2 regions of the Microbacterium luticellae genome follow, and region 1 is predicted to be linked to the other one. Evidence: predicted binding sites of a transcription regulator. Region 1 holds the regulator's gene; the other holds the start of a gene.
The links. Region 1 encodes HrcA, which represses chaperone genes, less so after heat shock. Its sites were predicted from a motif close to TTNGCACTCGNNNNNNNCGAGTGCNAA; they were not measured.

Region 1 (8,177 bases):
TGACGGGTTCACCGACTCGCAGTCTGCGAACGACGGCGGCGTGTTTTGCTTCGCTCCCCGTGAGTGTCACGGTGTCTCCGGGGTGCGCTGCCGTAACGTCGTCAGACACAAAATGCAGCGCCACGACTAGTTTCCTCGGAATCGATCACGAAGTTTAGAGAATATTCCCTGGTGGAACTCGGCAAGCTTAGGAGCGGGAGATTTTGTGCGGCCAGCGAACTCTTCGAGCAGTGCACGCTGTTTGGCGTCGATCTTTGTTGGTGTAACAACCTGTACGCCCACTCGTAGGTCTCCGCGTTGCGGCTGACGCAGTGGGGTAATTCCTCGCCCCTTGATTGTCAGTACGTCGCCGGATTGCAGTCCGGCGCGGATCTCGAGCTCGACGGGGCCGTCGAGTGATTCAATGGTTGTTGTTGTACCCAGCACAGCGTCGGTCATAGACACTTCGAGCGTCGCGAGAAGGTCGTCGCCTTCGCGACTGAAGACCGGATGCGGCGCGACGGCAATTTCGACATACAGGTCGCCGTGCGGGCCACCGGCGCGCCCAATTTCTCCGGATCCGGGCAATTGCAGACGCAAGCCGGTCTCGACGCCCGAGGGAATATCTAAAGAAACGGTGCGCCGTGCGCGCACGCGGCCCTGTCCGTTACAGGTGGGGCAGGGGTGCGGGATTGTCGTGCCAAAGCCTTCACAGGCGCCACAGGGTGCTGTGGTCACAACATTACCCAGCAGGCTTCGCACCTGCTGCTGAACATGGCCGCTCCCGCCACAAACGTCACAGGTGACCGGTCCGGTACCTTGCTGACAGCAGGAGCCTTCGCACGTCTCGCACAGCACGGCCGTATCAACGTCGATGTCGCGGTGAACACCGAAGACAACGTCACCGAGTTCGAGATTGACTCGCACGAGGGCGTCTTGTCCTCGCTCGCGGCGGGAGCGAGGACGCGCAGCGCGTGGCCCGCCAGCTGCACCAAAGAATGTTTCAAAAATATCGCCGAAGCCACCGAATCCGGAGAAACCGCCGGCTCCGTCGCCACCCATGTCATAGCGCTGGCGCGATTCAGGGTCACTAAGCACATCGTAAGCGTGTGTTACGAGTTTGAAGCGTTCGGCAGCGTCTTCACCGGGGTTAACGTCGGGGTGCAGCTGACGAGCCAGCTTGCGATACGCCTTTTTGATCTCCTCTTCGCTCGCATCGCGCGAAACGCCGAGGGTTTCATAGTGGTCGACCACAGTCACCTTTCCCTGCGAGATTTATTCTCGCTTTTGTCTCCGTTGCTTTCACTGACTCTTCTCATCGTCGTCAAGAAGGTCAGACAAATAGCGTGCCACGGCTCGCGCCGCCGCAAAGTTGCTGGGGTAGTCCATGCGGGTTGGCCCCATAACACCTACGCGCGCCGTGCCCGTCGCACTGGCGTAGTTGCTCGTGACGATAGACGCCTCGGGCAAACCAAAAGCCTCGTTTTCGGTACCGATGCTGGCTGCAAGACCGTGTTCATCGACCACCATCTCGCTCATGAGCCGCAACAGCGTCACTTGCTCCTCAATGGCTTCGAGGAGCGGGTGAATGCTGCCCCGAAAATCATGTTCGCGTCGAGCCAATGTTGCAGCACCGGCCATAACAAGACGTTCCTGGCGAAACTCGGCAAGTTCTTCGCCGATGACTCGCGCGAGCGTTGCCAGCGCGGCGGTTATTCGTTGCTCGTGAGGCACCTCGGCCAGTTGAGACAGGAGTGCCGAAGCCTCGCCGACGGATTCACCGGTGAGTAATGAAGAAACCCGGGTGCGAATAATTGCCATATCTTGCTCGTCGAGCGATCCATCAAATACGGCGATACGCTGTGAGACCGCGCCCGAATCCGTAACGAGAACGACCAAAAGCCGGTGTGGACCAAGGGCAACGATTTCGACATGCGTAATGTGCGCACGAGCAAATGACGGATACTGCGCCAGCGCTACTTGCCCTGTGAGTCGGGTAAGTACACGAACAGTGCGCGCCATAAGGTCGTCAAGGTCGGTCGGCTCAGCAAGGAAAGCGGTGATGGCGCGGCGTTGAGCAGACGACAACGGACGCAACTGGGCGAGATGGTTAACAAAGACTCGATAACCCTTATCGGTGGGCACGCGCCCCGATGACGTATGGGGTGCCGTAATAAGCTCTTCGTCTTCGAGCTGCGCCATATCGTTGCGAATCGTCGCTGCCGAAACCCCGAAAGCATGGCGTTCAACAATCGCACGACTGCCTACAGGCTCGCGAGTCTCCACGTAGTCCTGCACGATGGCACGAAGTACCTGCAGGCCTCTCTCGCTAACCACCGGTCCTCCTTGTTCGCTCTCATGCTCAGCACACACCGAGAAGCAATATTGGCACTCGTCGATGCTGAGTGCCAATTCTACCGTGTCAGTTCGCGAACAACCGCGTCTGCTAACAGTCTCCCCTTGCGCGTCAGCACAACCGTACCCGTCAGCGCTTTGACGGGGTCAACAAGTTCGCGCGCAATGAGGTCGGCGACGCGCTGGCGAGCAGCATCCGGCAAACCAGAAATTTCGAGTCCCTCGGCCATGCGCGAGCGCAACAGTACATGCTCCAAATAGCGGGCCTCGGCATCGGGGCGTTCACGGCCAGCAGCGGGCGACTCCCCCGCGGCCAGTCGTGCTGCATACGCGGCCGGATGCTTAACGTTCCACCACCGCAAGCCCGCGACGTGACTGTGAGCACCGGGACCATAACCCCACCAGTGCGCGCTCTGCCAGTAGGCCATATTGTGCTGTGACCGATCACTATCGCTCCGCGCCCAGTTGCTGACCTCGTACCAGGAATAGCCGGATGCCGCGAGCACACTGTCTGCGAGCTCATACATGTCGGCCTGGAGATCGTCGTCGGGGGCAACGACCTCGCGGCGACGAATCTGACGGGCTAACTTTGTCCCCTCTTCGATGATGAGCGCATAGGCAGAAATATGATCGGGCTGCAATGCGAGCGCCTGATCGAGCGATGCGCGCCAGTCATCGAGTGATTCTCCCGGGGCACCATAGATGAGGTCGAGACTCACATGAAGGCCACTGTTTCGAGCCGCGGCGACAGCTGTAGCAACGTTATCGGGGTTGTGTGTACGGTCGAGTGCCGCAAGCACATGGGGCACCGCCGACTGCATACCGATCGACAGTCGATTGACCCCCGCCGCTGCCAGCAACTCTGCCGTCTGCTGCGTCACCGTATCGGGGTTCGCTTCGACAGTTACCTCGGCATCCGGAACAACACCGAAGTGATCGCGCACAGCATCGAGCATTTTTTGCAGGTCGCTGGGGGGCAGAAGAGTGGGCGTGCCTCCCCCAAAAAATACCGTCGACGCGCGGCGGTGCGCCCCCGATTTCTGCATGATCTCTGCCGACATCGCAATTTCGCTCACAAGAACGTCAGCGAACGCGTCTTGACGCAGGCCACGAAGCTCTGTGGCCGTGTAGGTGTTGAAGTCGCAGTATCCGCATCGCACGGTACAAAATGGCACGTGCAGATATACAGAAAACGGTGTTGATGAGTCGACAGCGAGGTCAGTGGGTAGCCGACCGTCCAGTGGTGCTGGGGTTCCCAGCGGTAACGCACCGACCATTACACACTGGTCGCGTACATCGGTGAAATCGCGCGCAGGTACTGGCCGAAAAGTGCTCGTCGGCGGCGTTTTACCAGGCCGGGAACGATGCGATACAGCATCGACTGCGCCGTATCGAAGGCGCGGACGCTAAACCACACTTCGTCATTGTCTTCGCGCCATACGAGATCAAAGAGTTCTTCGCCGCTCACCACCGAGTCGTCAACGGTGCCCAACACAAGCGTCACCTGTCGTGCGCTTTCGATGACCGAAATCACACGAATTTCTGCATCACCGCGCATGCCGTTAACACGCCCGTGCAGCCGCAGTGTCATCCCCGGAGCAGCATAGGGTGTGCCTTCGGCGTCGAACCGCTGCTCCGGTTCGTCGCGGTTCGGCGCAATCGGGTTTCCGTCAGCGTCAAAACTCACGCCCGAGTAAACGGGGCCGGCTGCGGGGCGCACGTCGGAGACCTGTAACCCCGCGACTCGCTGTGGTTTCCACGACAGCAGGGCGTCTGCAGCGTGACGAAAACGGTCTTCACCGCTGCCAATCCGCCACGACTGTTCTGCCGGAGTACTGCCCTCCGGTGGATAGTGCATGAGATCAGGTGCACTGGTGGCTCCCACGGCTGCATAATTAACCGTGCCTTCTCGGAACGTTCCGCGGCGCATGGTGATTACCTTACTGGCACTAACTGGACACAACCTTACCGAGGGGCCCTACTTCTTGCCCTCAACATCACCCGACAGTGCAGCGATGAAGGCTTCTTGAGGCACCTCAACGCGTCCTACCATCTTCATGCGCTTCTTGCCTTCTTTTTGCTTCTCCAAGAGCTTGCGCTTGCGCGAGATATCGCCGCCATAACACTTGGCCAGCACATCTTTTCGTATCGCTCGAATGTTCTCTCGGGCAATAATGCGAGCGCCAATAGCGGCCTGAATAGGCACTTCGAACTGTTGGCGCGGAATCAGCTTGCGTAGCCGTTCCGTCATCATTGTGCCGTAGGTGTATGCCTTCTCGCGGTGCACGATCGAACTAAACGCGTCAACCTTCTCGCCCTGCAGCAGAATATCGACCTTGACAAGATCGGCTTCCTGCGAACCACTGGGCTCATAATCCAACGAGGCGTAACCCTGTGTGCGTGACTTCAACTGGTCGAAGAAGTCAAAAACAATTTCGCCCAGCGGAATATTGTAGCGCAGCTCAACGCGGTCTTCCGATAAATAGTCCATCCCGAGCAGCGTTCCGCGCCGCGACTGGCACAGTTCCATCACCGTGCCGACGAATTCTTTGGGCGTCAGCATTGCTGCGCGAACCATGGGTTCCGTTACGGATGCCACTCGGCCATCCGGATACTCACTGGGATTCGTCACCGTCACTGTTTCGCCTGTGTCGGTCAACACCTCATAAACGACGCTCGGAGCAGTGGTGATCAGATCGAGTCCAAACTCGCGTGCCAAGCGTTCTGTGATGATTTCTAAGTGCAGCAGCCCCAGGAACCCACAGCGGAATCCGAATCCGAGTGCCACCGATGTTTCGGGTTCATAGACCAGCGAAGCATCCGAAAGCTTCAATTTGTCGAGCGATTCGCGTAGCTCCGCATAGTCACTACCGTCGATCGGATACAGTCCCGAAAAAACCATCGGTTTGGGTTCGACGTAACCAGCGAGTGGTTCTTCGGCAGGCTTTTGGGCATTGGTAACGGTGTCGCCGACTTTCGACTGGCGCACATCTTTGACACCGGTAATGAGGTAACCGACCTCGCCCACCCCGAGGCCTTCAGAGGGCCGCGGTTCGGGGCTGGAAACACCGATTTCAAGAAGTTCGTGATTCGCATGCGTCGACATCATCTGAATCCGCTGGCGCGGTTCAAGGTGGCCGTCGATCATACGAACGTAAGTCACGACGCCGCGATACGTGTCGTAGACCGAGTCAAAGATCATGGCGCGTGCCGGTGCTTCCGGGTCGCCCTCAGGTGGCGGGATTTCACGCACAATACGGTCGAGCAGGTCTTCTACACCCTGCCCTGTCTTTCCAGAAACACGCAGCACATCATCCGGGTCACCGCCGATAAGGTTCGCAATTTCGAGCGCAAACTTCTCAGGATCAGCAGCCGGTAAGTCGATCTTGTTCAGCACAGGAATGATCGTGAGGTCATTCTCGAGCGCAAGATACAGGTTTGCTAACGTTTGTGCTTCGATTCCCTGTGCGGCATCGACGAGCAAAACTGCGCCTTCGCACGCGGCCAGAGAACGCGACACCTCGTAGCTAAAGTCAACGTGGCCCGGCGTGTCGATCATATTGAGTGCGTACGGCACCGGCTCACCACCGTCATCCGACTCGCTCGCCCACGGCATACGCACCGCCTGGCTCTTGATCGTGATGCCTCGCTCGCGCTCAAGATCCATCCGGTCGAGATACTGCGCACGCATGTCACGGTCGGCAACCACGCCCGTGATCTGCAGCATGCGGTCAGCAAGGGTTGATTTGCCGTGGTCAATGTGCGCGATGATGCAGAAGTTGCGAATCTGCGTCGGCGGGGTCCCGGCAGGGGTCAAGGGTGTGGAAACTCGTGGTGACATGTTCCCCTGATTGTAGGCTCACCCCAGCCATATGTTCGATTCCGCCACGACAGTGATAGTCTCACCCGGTCGCTCGGGACAAATGAGGAGCGTTTTCTTCATCTGTTCAGCAGTATTGGCGGCTTCATCGTGCCCTACATCGCAAAATGGAGCTTCCAGTGCTTGAATAGCCTGCGACCCAGCGTTGTGTCGGAGACCCCGTGCGGCGTCTGTGAGAGAGAAAGAGCACAATCTTGATCAAGTACTTGGTGCGACGCACCCTCGGCTGGTTGTTGATGATTGTCATCGCAACCAACCTCACGTACTTTTTGGCATGGGCCTTTTTAGACCCACGAAGTAACTACGTGGGTAGAAGACCGCCGTTATCGCCGGAAGCGATTCATAATCTCCTGGTTCCTCGAAACCTCAGCGACGAGGTGCCGCTCCTTCAGCGGTGGTGGAACTGGTTCTCCGGCATCCTTTTTCGATGGGACTGGGGAGTGAGCCCGGTTGGTCAATCCATCAACGACCAGATTTCTTACCGCATGTGGATTTCCGCCGAGCTTGTTCTTGGCGCAACAATCATCGCGGCAGTGATCGGTATCGCACTGGGTGTGTACACCGCATCACGCCAGTACAAGCTCGCTGACCGCATCGGCCAAGCCACATCGATCATCACGATGAACATCAACATCGTCGTTGCTGCTCTCGGCATCGTGCTGCTGGCCATTGGGTTTAACGAGCTGGTGGGCACTCGCGTGTTCTTTGTCACTGGCTCGGGCAGCAAAGATGTTTCAGGCTTCTTTCCGTTCATCATCGACAAACTGCAGCACATTACGCTGCCCACCATTGCCCTGGTGATCGTAGGCTACGCCCAGTATCACTTTTTGCAGCGCTCACTTTTGCTCGACAACATCAAAGCTGATTATGTGCGCACCGCCAGAGCTAAGGGCCTCACCAAACCGCAGGCTGTGCGCAAGCACGCACTGCGCCCATCACTCATTCCTGTTGCCACGCAGCTGGCCTTTACGATTCCCGCCGTTTTTACCGGGGCGATTCTGACCGAGTCAATCTTTGGCTGGAACGGAATGGGTAAATACTTCGTCGACACGATCGCAAAAAATGACATCCACGGTGTCGTAGCAATTGCAGCATTCGGCGCCGTACTGACTGCCATTGGAGCAATCTTGGCTGATATCGCCGTTGTCGTTCTCGATCCGCGCGTAAGGGTGAGTTGATATGAGCACCGCATCCACTGTTCAGCCTCCCGTAGGCCCCGAAACAACGGCGACGCGTATTCCTCGCCGTAAGCGTGTGTCGGGCTTCCAGTTGTACTATCGCCGTTTTGTGCGTAACCGCCCCGCGGTCGTTGGCGTATTCATCTTCATCGCTCTCGTACTTTTCGCTGTAATAGGACCATTTTTTGCAAAGTACGATCACATCGAGCTCGACTTCCTTAATCTAGGAACACCGCCATCGGCCGAACACTGGTTTGGAACCAGCAGCGCGGGGAACGACAACTATGCGCAGGTTGTGATCGGCCTGCAGCGTTCGCTCATGATTGCCCTCGCGGTGTCGATCGGCACGACGGTAATTTCTGCCGTGGTCGGCACGGCAGCCGCCTATTTTGGTGGCATGTTTGAGCGCGTAACACTGCTCATCATCCACTTCCTCATGGTTGTTCCCACTTTTCTTATTCTTGCCCTGGTATCGAACAGCGCCGGTGGCGACTGGCGTGTTATCTCGCTGGCGCTGATTTTTACCGGATGGTTTTTTACTGCTCGTGTGATTTGGACCATGTCGTTGTCGCTGCGTGAACGCGAATTCGTGCATGCGGCGCGGTATATGGGTGTTCGCGGCATGACGATCGTTATGCGCCATATGCTGCCCAACATTGGCTCCCTGCTGGTAATTAACTTTGCTTTCGGCGTTGTCAGCGCTGTCATGGCCGAAACAGGGCTGTCATTTATTGGTTTTGGTGTGAAGATTCCGGATGTCTCACTCGGTTCACTGATCGGTTCTG
Region 2 (8,177 bases), 860 kb from region 1:
AAGTATCGACACTGTGGATTCCCTCCGACCTGAAGTTCGCCAGTGCACTCGCCGCCCTCATCATCATTCTGCTCGTGCGCCCGCAGGGTCTGCTGGGCCGCAAAGAGAGGTTGGGCTGATTCATGGATTTCGGAAGCATTTTTAATAACACCGCTGCATACCTGTTCAGCCCCGTCACCATCGCCTATGCCCTCGCGGCCACCGGCCTGGCCGTGCACTTCGGTTATGCGGGGCTGTTGAACTTCGGTATGGCCGCGTTCATGGCCATCGGTGGCTACGGTTACGCCATCTCGGTGCTGAGCTTTGGTCTGCCCTGGTGGATCGGCATGCTCGTGGGCCTCGGCGGCGGCGCACTGTTCGCCCTGCTGCTCGGAATACCCACGCTGCGCCTGCGTGCCGACTACCTCGCCATCGCCACGATCGCCGCGGGTGAAATTGTGCGGCTGCTCTTTACGACCGAACTGTTTCACAAGTGGACCAACTCGGCCGGTGGCCTAGCCGGATACCACGGCGGGTTCCGCTCCGCCAACCCCATCCCACCCGGAACCTACGGATTCGGGCCCTGGATATTCAACGAAAACGACCTGTGGAACCGCATCTTCGGTATCGCCATGCTTGCACTCTCGCTACTGCTCGTATGGGCACTCATGCGCAGCCCCTGGGGCCGCGTGCTCAAAGGCATCCGGGAAGACGAAGACGCCGTGCGGTCGCTGGGCAAAAACGTTTTTAGCTACAAGATGCAAGCGCTGGTGATCGGCGGAGTTATCGGCGCGATGGGCGGCATCGTTTTCGTGCTGCCCTCGGCCGTCGTACCCAACAGTTACTCCACGTCGCTCACATTCTTCCTGTGGACCATCCTGCTCCTCGGCGGAGCCGCAACCGTCTTCGGGCCCACCCTGGGCGCCGTACTGTTCTGGCTCGTCTTCGCCCTGCTCGGCAATATTCTTCCCGACCTGGCAAAAGCCGGATACCTGCCCATGAGCGACACCCAGGCGGGCACCATCCGGTTCGTGCTGGTAGGACTCGCGCTCATGCTGCTGGTGATATTCCGGCCGCAGGGCCTACTCGGCGACAAGAGGGAGATGACCTTTGTCCAATAACATTCCCGAAACCACGCCTGCGACGCCCGCGACGCCCGCAGAGCCCGCGACGCCCGCCACGCCCGCGAAAATTCGTACCAAAACAACGGGGCTTGCGAAAGGACCAGCTGCCCCCGGCGTCGCCAAAGTCGACCCCATTTTGATTGCGGATGCTGTGCAGCGGCGCTTCGGCGGACTCGTCGCGGTCGATGTCGACCACCTCGAAATTCCCCGCGGCGCGATCACTGCCCTCATCGGCCCCAACGGTGCCGGCAAAACCACGCTGTTTAACCTGCTGTGCGGCTTCGACAAACCCAACACCGGAACCTGGTCGTATGACGGCACAAGCCTCGCCGGAGTGCCGTCGTTTAAAGTGGCACGGCTCGGCCAAGTGCGCACCTTCCAGCTCACAAAAGCGTTATCGCTGCTGACCGTGCTCGAGAACATGAAACTCGGTGCACCCCACCAGGCCGGCGAAAAGTTTTGGGCCAGCCTGCTCCCGCCCCTGTGGCGCAAACAAGAACAGCGGATCGAAGCGAAAGCGCGCGACCTCCTGGTGCGCTTCAAGCTCGACGCGAAAGAGTCCGACTTTGCCGCATCACTTTCGGGCGGACAACGCAAACTGCTCGAAATGGCGCGCGCACTCATGAGCGACCCGAACCTGGTGATGCTCGACGAGCCCATGGCGGGTGTGAACCCGGCGTTGACGCAGTCGCTGCTCGACCACATTCTCGACCTCAAAGAACTCGGCATGACCGTGTTGTTTGTTGAGCACGACATGCACATGGTTCGCCACATTGCCGACTGGGTCGTCGTTATGGCCGAGGGTCGCGTCGTAGCCGAAGGCCCACCCGACACTGTTATGGAAGACCAAGCCGTCGTCGACGCATACCTCGGCGCCCACCAAGACGTCGACCTCGGTGTTGTTACCGGACGCATCAGCGTCGTCGACGAAAAAGAGGCAGCGCTCGCCGCCCAAGTACGCGAACGCATCGAAGAAGCCGCCGAGGCCGAACTCGAAGAAGAGGAGCAGTCGTGAACACCACAGATGATGTTGCTGGCGCGGACGATGTTGTCGGCGTGAACGATGTTGCTGACGCGGACGCGGCTGCTGGCGCGGATGTGGTTGTTGAACTGGCCGATGTGCATGCTGGTTACCTACCCGGCGTGAACATTTTGAACGGCGCAAATCTCGTAGCTCGACAGGGTGAGTTAATCGGAATTATTGGCCCGAACGGTGCCGGTAAATCAACCCTGCTGAAGGCGATTTTTGGTCTGGTCAAAGTGCGGTCCGGCGACATCACTGTCAACGGCGAAAGCATCGTCGGGTTAAAAGCTGATCGGCTTGTGCAGCGCGGCGTTGCTTTTGTACCGCAGACGAACAACGTTTTTCCGTCATTGACCATCGAAGAGAATCTGCAGATGGGTCTCTTCCAAAACCCCAAAATCTATCCTGAGCGTCTGGAATTTGTCACCAGCATTTTTGCTGAACTCGGCACGCGCCTCAAACAGCGCGCCGGGTCACTCTCGGGTGGTGAACGGCAAATGGTCGCCATGTCGCGAGCACTCATGATGGACCCGGCCGTGCTACTGCTCGACGAACCCTCGGCCGGCCTCTCCCCCGTACGCCAAGACGACGCCTTCATTCGCGTGAGCGACATCAACAAGGCCGGAGTCACCACCATCATGGTCGAACAGAACGCGCGCCGCTGTCTACAAATCTGCGACCGCGGCTACGTGCTCGACCAGGGCCGCGACGCATACGAAGGAACCGGCCGCGCCCTGCTCGAAGACCCCAAAGTCATCGGCCTCTACCTCGGCACCCTCGGCGCCGATGCCGCCTGACACCTGTTCTGCCTGATCTGGGCCATTAATCCTCCAGACAGACCGGGGTGGGGCGGGGCCTAGCCTCACTCCGGTCACTTTCTCGCGAGTTGCCGGATGCTGCGCAGCATCCGGTGCCCCGGCCCCGGCCGCCGTTCCCCACCTGCCGCGGCCTGGCCAGCCCCGACCGCGCCGCTCCCGTTGCCGAGAACAGCAAAAACGCCGAGAACTACACGATTCGGCCCAAATCATCCGACATCCGGCAATTTTCCTGTTTCCAGCAACAAAGTGGCAGCGGCAACAGAGGACAGAGGCAAAAAGAGTGCAGCCTCGACCCACCTGAACCCCGCATGTCACGCCATGCCCTGCCTCCCCATCGCCGAGAACAGCAAAAACGCCGAGAACTACACGATTCAGCCCGAATCATCCGACATCCGGCAAATTTCCTGTTTCCAGCAACAGAAAAGTGGCGGCAGGGGTGAGAACAGAACGGCGGCAACAGGGGCGACCGGCGGGCAACCGAACGGCGGCGGCAGAAACGCCCCTCACCAGCATCCGGGAACAGACAAGGGCAGACCCCGGATGCCGCAGCATCCGGGGCCTGCCCTCTGTTCGAGCTGCTTACCCCACGCGCTCGTACATGTTGTCGGCGCCGTACTTGAACAGGCCGATGGCGGCACCGTTCGGGTCACCGTGTTCGTTGAAGGTGACGTCGCCGGAGTATCCGTTGTAGTCGGCTGTGCCTCCGTCGACGATGATCTGCGCGCAGTCAGCGAAGCTGGTGCAGGGGGTACCGTCGCCGGATCCGCCGGACACTTCTTGCATCTTTGCGGCGATGTCGGTGCCTTCGGTCGAGTTGGCGGCCATCGCGGCGAGCGCCATCAAGATCACGGCGTCGTACGATTCGGCGGCGTAGGTGAAGTCTTTCACTTCGCTGTTGCCGAGGCCGGTCCAGTATGCCTGTAGGCGGTCGGTGAAGTCGTCTTCGAGGGCGGGGCCGGGTTTGGTTCCCTGTGCGCCTTCTAGTGAGACGGGCATTTCGTCGCCGTACTGCGAGACGTTTCCGTCGACCATGTAGAACTGGTCGCCCTTAATGCCAGCGTTGACGAGCAGTGGTGCGATGGTTTTGAACTGGTCAAACGATACGACAGCAACGGCGTCGGGGTTGGCGGCTTTAATTGTTTCTACCTGCGCGTCGAACTGTGCGTCACCAACGTTGAACGAGGCGTCGGCGACAACTTCGCCACCGGCGGCTTCGAATGTTGTTTTGATCGCGTCGAACAGACCTGTGCCGTAGGGGTCGTTTTGGTAGATGACGCCGAGCGTTTTGCGTCCGTCTTCGGCCATCAGGTTGCCGAGCACTTCGCCCTGCAGCAGGTCGCTGGGTGCGGTACGGAAGTACAGTCCCTGTGTCACGCCCTGTTCTGACAGTTCGGTGAAGTCGGGCGAAGTGTTCGATGGCGAAATCGTGATGATGCCCTTGCTGACGTTGCCGTCAAGAATGATCTTTGAGACACCGGATGCCGCGGCCCCCACCATTCCGGCTACCCCGGCGTTTTGCAGTTTGGTGACCGAGGTTTCGTAGGCTTTCGTGTCGCTGTCACCTTCGTCTTCCGACATCATGGTGACGGTGATTCCTGCGTCAGCGGCGTTAATTTCTTCTGTCGCCAGGCCAACGGCTGCCTCCATGGGCGGACCAAGGAACGCAAGCGAACCGGTCTGCGGCAGGAGTGAACCGAGCGTGACGTCAAGGTCGATCGCTACGGGTTTGTCGTCGGTTGCGTCAGGCTTTTCGGGTGTTTCTGCAGGGGTGCTCGAGCATCCTGCGAGTATGAGCGCTGACACGCTGGCTAGTGCGATTCCGGCGACAATCTTCGCCATTCGCTTATCGTTCGGACCGTTCATGAAAGCTCCCTTGCGTCAATGAACGTGGACGACCCTTCTTCGGGTGTTCCTCACCATAATCGGTTGACGCACCCCGTGGGTGCCAGTTCTATCTCAGTGCGCTAACGATCTGCGGATCGTCATCGTTTTTTGGCGGATTTGTGGTGTTTGTGCCGGGTTCGGGTGCCGGTGGGGTTGTGGCATCCGGATGCTTGACACTGCGGCGAGTTTTGCGGGTGCGGCGTGTGTGCGCGAGCAGGTCGGCAATAAATATGGTGATCGCGATCCACACGAGAATGAAACCGGCCCAGCGTTCGGGCGGCATGGGTTCGCCGAGCAGTAGCCAGCCGACCAAGAATTGCATGACGGGTGTGATGAATTGCAGCATGCCGACGGCGGCGAGGCTGATGCGGCGGGTTCCGGTAGCGAACAGCAGTAGTGGTATGGCGGTGGCCACCCCTGCGAATGCCACAAGAATCGTGTGCGTGGGCCCGTGTGCGCCCCACGTGATCCCGGTGGTTGCGCCGACAATGATCAGTTGAATAACGGCGATCGGCACCAACCAAAACGTTTCAAACGTGAGGCCGCTCATTGCATCCACCGACGGCCCGATGTTCTTCTTCACCAGCCCGTAGCAACCAAACGACGCCGTGAGCGCAAGAGCAATCCACGGCACACTGCCGTACGCCACAATAATCGTCACAACAGCAACACCGGCCACCGCAATCGCCGCCCACTGCGTGCGACGAATACGCTCCTTCAAAACAAACACACCCAACAACACCGTCGTGATCGGGTTAATAAAATATCCGAGACTCGTCTCGACCACGTGCCCCGTGAGCGCCGCGACAACAAACACCTGCCAGTTGACGTAAATGAGCACACCGGCCAGCGCCGTCAACAGCATTAACCGCCTGTTGCGCACAATCGCCCGCAACGGCCGCCACGCCCGCGTCACCGCCAAAATCACCACACAAAACACGAGCGAAAGCAGCACCCGCCACGCCACAAGCTCCCACGGCCCCGTCGGCAGCAGCAACAAAAAGTACAGCGGCAGCACACCCCACAGCACATACGCCGTCGTCGCCGCCATGACCCCCGCCCCAACAGAACGAGAATCACCACCCGGATGCTGCACCCCGGCCACCGCACGAGAACCCACGGCACAACCCTAAGCCCGACCGGGCCCCATTTCGCGCCACCGGGCACAACACGCCGTAGCACCCGCGCACCACACGGCATGTCGCGACCGGCCGCAACACGTGAACTCACGCCCTCTACCGCCACCGGGCACGTTGTCGCCGCCACCGGGCACGACATGCCGCAACATCCGCAGACCCAACGGCGTGTTGTGCCCGGTCGCGAAAAAGAAAACGGCGCATAACAGCGAACCACGGCCCTGCGCCACCACCGGCGCACCTTTTCCCTCTACCGCAACCGGACACGACACGCCGCAGCACCCGCGCACCCAACGGCGTGTTGTGCCCGGTCGCGGGGAGAAGGGGAACGGCGGGGAGAAGAGGAACGGCGGCGAGACCACGAGCGAACCGAAAAGGGGAACCGAACCGTAAAGAGGAACGGCGGCGAGACCACGAGCGAACCGAAAAGGGGAACCGAACCGTAAAGGGGAACGACCGCCACGCAACGACCGAACCGCAAAGGGGAACGGCCGCGGGACGCGAAAGAGGCCCGAACGGGGAACGTTCGAGCCTCTTTTGCCGGTCGCCCCCGCGAAGGTGGGCGGCGGGTGTTGCTTAGCGGACGACGACAGCCAGTACGTCGCGAGCCGACAGCACGAGGTACTCCTCGGCGCCGAACTTCACCTCGGTGCCGCCGTACTTGCTGTAGAGAACGCGGTCGCCCACGGCGACGTCGAGCGGAACACGGTTACCGTTATCGTCGATACGGCCGGGGCCTACGGCCACAACCTCGCCCTCCTGGGGCTTCTCTTTAGCGGTGTCGGGGATGACCAGTCCACTGGCGGTGGTCTGCTCGGCCTCGACCTGCTGGATGACGATGCGGTCCTCGAGCGGCTTGATGGAAACCGACACGGTCTACCTCTGCTTTCTTGACGGTGAGACAAAAGACTCGTTCGCACTCTCACGTCGAGAGTGCTAACTACAGTGTATTAGGTCAATTGGCACTCACGCAATGCGAGTGCCAATTTCATGCCACGATCGCACATTGTTTCTCACTGCTCACCGACCCGCGCCGCACCCATCACAGTGCTGCACGAAGGTCTCATATCAAAAAATGTTGAGTTTTTCCAATCAGACTACTGACGGATAGAAAAACTGAACTTAGAGTGACACCACGCACTACGGATCAGGCCCGACTGATCCCATGCCGGAGTCTTGGGGACTCGTACCGAAACGGCAGTCATGCTCGGACAACATTGAGTGTTTCGTGCGCATTCTGGGGAGTGTCGCAGGGGCTTTGGCGTTTGCGATAGTCACGGCTTTGGGGAGAGCAAGTGCGAAGCGGTATTTGGGGAACCCGTAAGATCACGCATCGTGAAAACGCGCGTAAACGCGGTCGCGCGATCCCGGCAGCGGTCGCCGGAGCTGTAGCCGTAGTGCTCAGCTTCGGCGCCATTGCGCCGGCGTTGGCCGATACGCCTGATCCCGTTGCCAGCCACTCTCCGGCGGGCGACCAAGAAAGCTCCGACCCTACGCAGACTCCGGACCCGATTGACGTTACGGCAGCGCCCGATGACGAAATACCAGCGCCGGTTGATGAGAGCCCAGCGCCCGACGAAGGCGCTGATGATAGTGCGCCCACTCTGTCTCCTGAGGACGACGGTGCGCCGCCAGCCGAAGAGATCTCTGAGAGCGACAGTGAAAACGACAGTGATCTTCCTATTCCGGATGCTCCAACCCCGGTCGTTACTCCGTTTGCAGTCGGCCCTGACGGTATCCAGCCTCCGTACGTGCGCTGGACAGTTAAGCATGATCCTTCAGGGATCTCGTTGGCGGCGCCACTTTTCAGATCAATGGCCCAGCGACATCTAACTTCTTGAACCAGTTATCGTGGCCTAGCTCGTCATTCGAAGTGGCTGACTGCACCCAAGCACCGTGTTCAGGGCCAGATCTGGATCCCGACCCGGGAGAGTTTCTCGTCAAGGAATTTAACGGTCATACGGTCAAGGCAGCAACCGTTATCGGATCCGCCAGGACGAAGTCCCTCAGGACTATTCGTTCTTGAACACCGCGAAGTGGATTGAGATTCCCGGTAAGTCAGGGCTTTTTAGCGACCCGGCCGAGCCCGGGTATCGGCCCAGAGGGGGTTGTCGTAACCGATTGCATCGAAAACAACGCACGGCTATATGGGCGAAGGCTCGCCGCTCGGGGTTAACTCGCATCGGATTCTCGTGACGGGTGAACGGGTGAT

Region 2: the regulator HrcA is predicted to act here: its motif matches at 6,925-6,951, upstream of groES (co-chaperone GroES).

The regions. Positions count from the first base shown of each region.
Region 1 is NZ_JBNTKE010000001.1:206,639-214,815, reverse strand. Features, by position in the region: gene ACQUSW_RS01045 (16S rRNA (uracil(1498)-N(3))-methyltransferase) at 1-124, opposite strand, end outside; gene dnaJ (molecular chaperone DnaJ) at 127-1,233, opposite strand; gene hrcA (heat-inducible transcriptional repressor HrcA) at 1,282-2,316, opposite strand; gene hemW (radical SAM family heme chaperone HemW) at 2,394-3,611, opposite strand; gene ACQUSW_RS01025 (DUF1990 domain-containing protein) at 3,611-4,264, opposite strand; gene lepA (translation elongation factor 4) at 4,313-6,175, opposite strand; gene ACQUSW_RS01015 (ABC transporter permease) at 6,409-7,392, shown strand; gene ACQUSW_RS01010 (ABC transporter permease) at 7,394-8,177, shown strand, end outside.
Region 2 is NZ_JBNTKE010000001.1:1,069,320-1,077,496, forward strand. Features, by position in the region: gene ACQUSW_RS05225 (ABC transporter permease subunit) at 1-119, shown strand, start outside; gene ACQUSW_RS05230 (branched-chain amino acid ABC transporter permease) at 123-1,100, shown strand; gene ACQUSW_RS05235 (ABC transporter ATP-binding protein) at 1,171-2,118, shown strand; gene ACQUSW_RS05240 (ABC transporter ATP-binding protein) at 2,202-2,924, shown strand; gene ACQUSW_RS05245 (ABC transporter substrate-binding protein) at 3,525-4,784, opposite strand; gene rarD (EamA family transporter RarD) at 4,897-5,880, opposite strand; gene groES (co-chaperone GroES) at 6,542-6,838, opposite strand; gene ACQUSW_RS05260 (hypothetical protein) at 7,261-7,806, shown strand; gene ACQUSW_RS05265 (hypothetical protein) at 8,113-8,177, shown strand, end outside.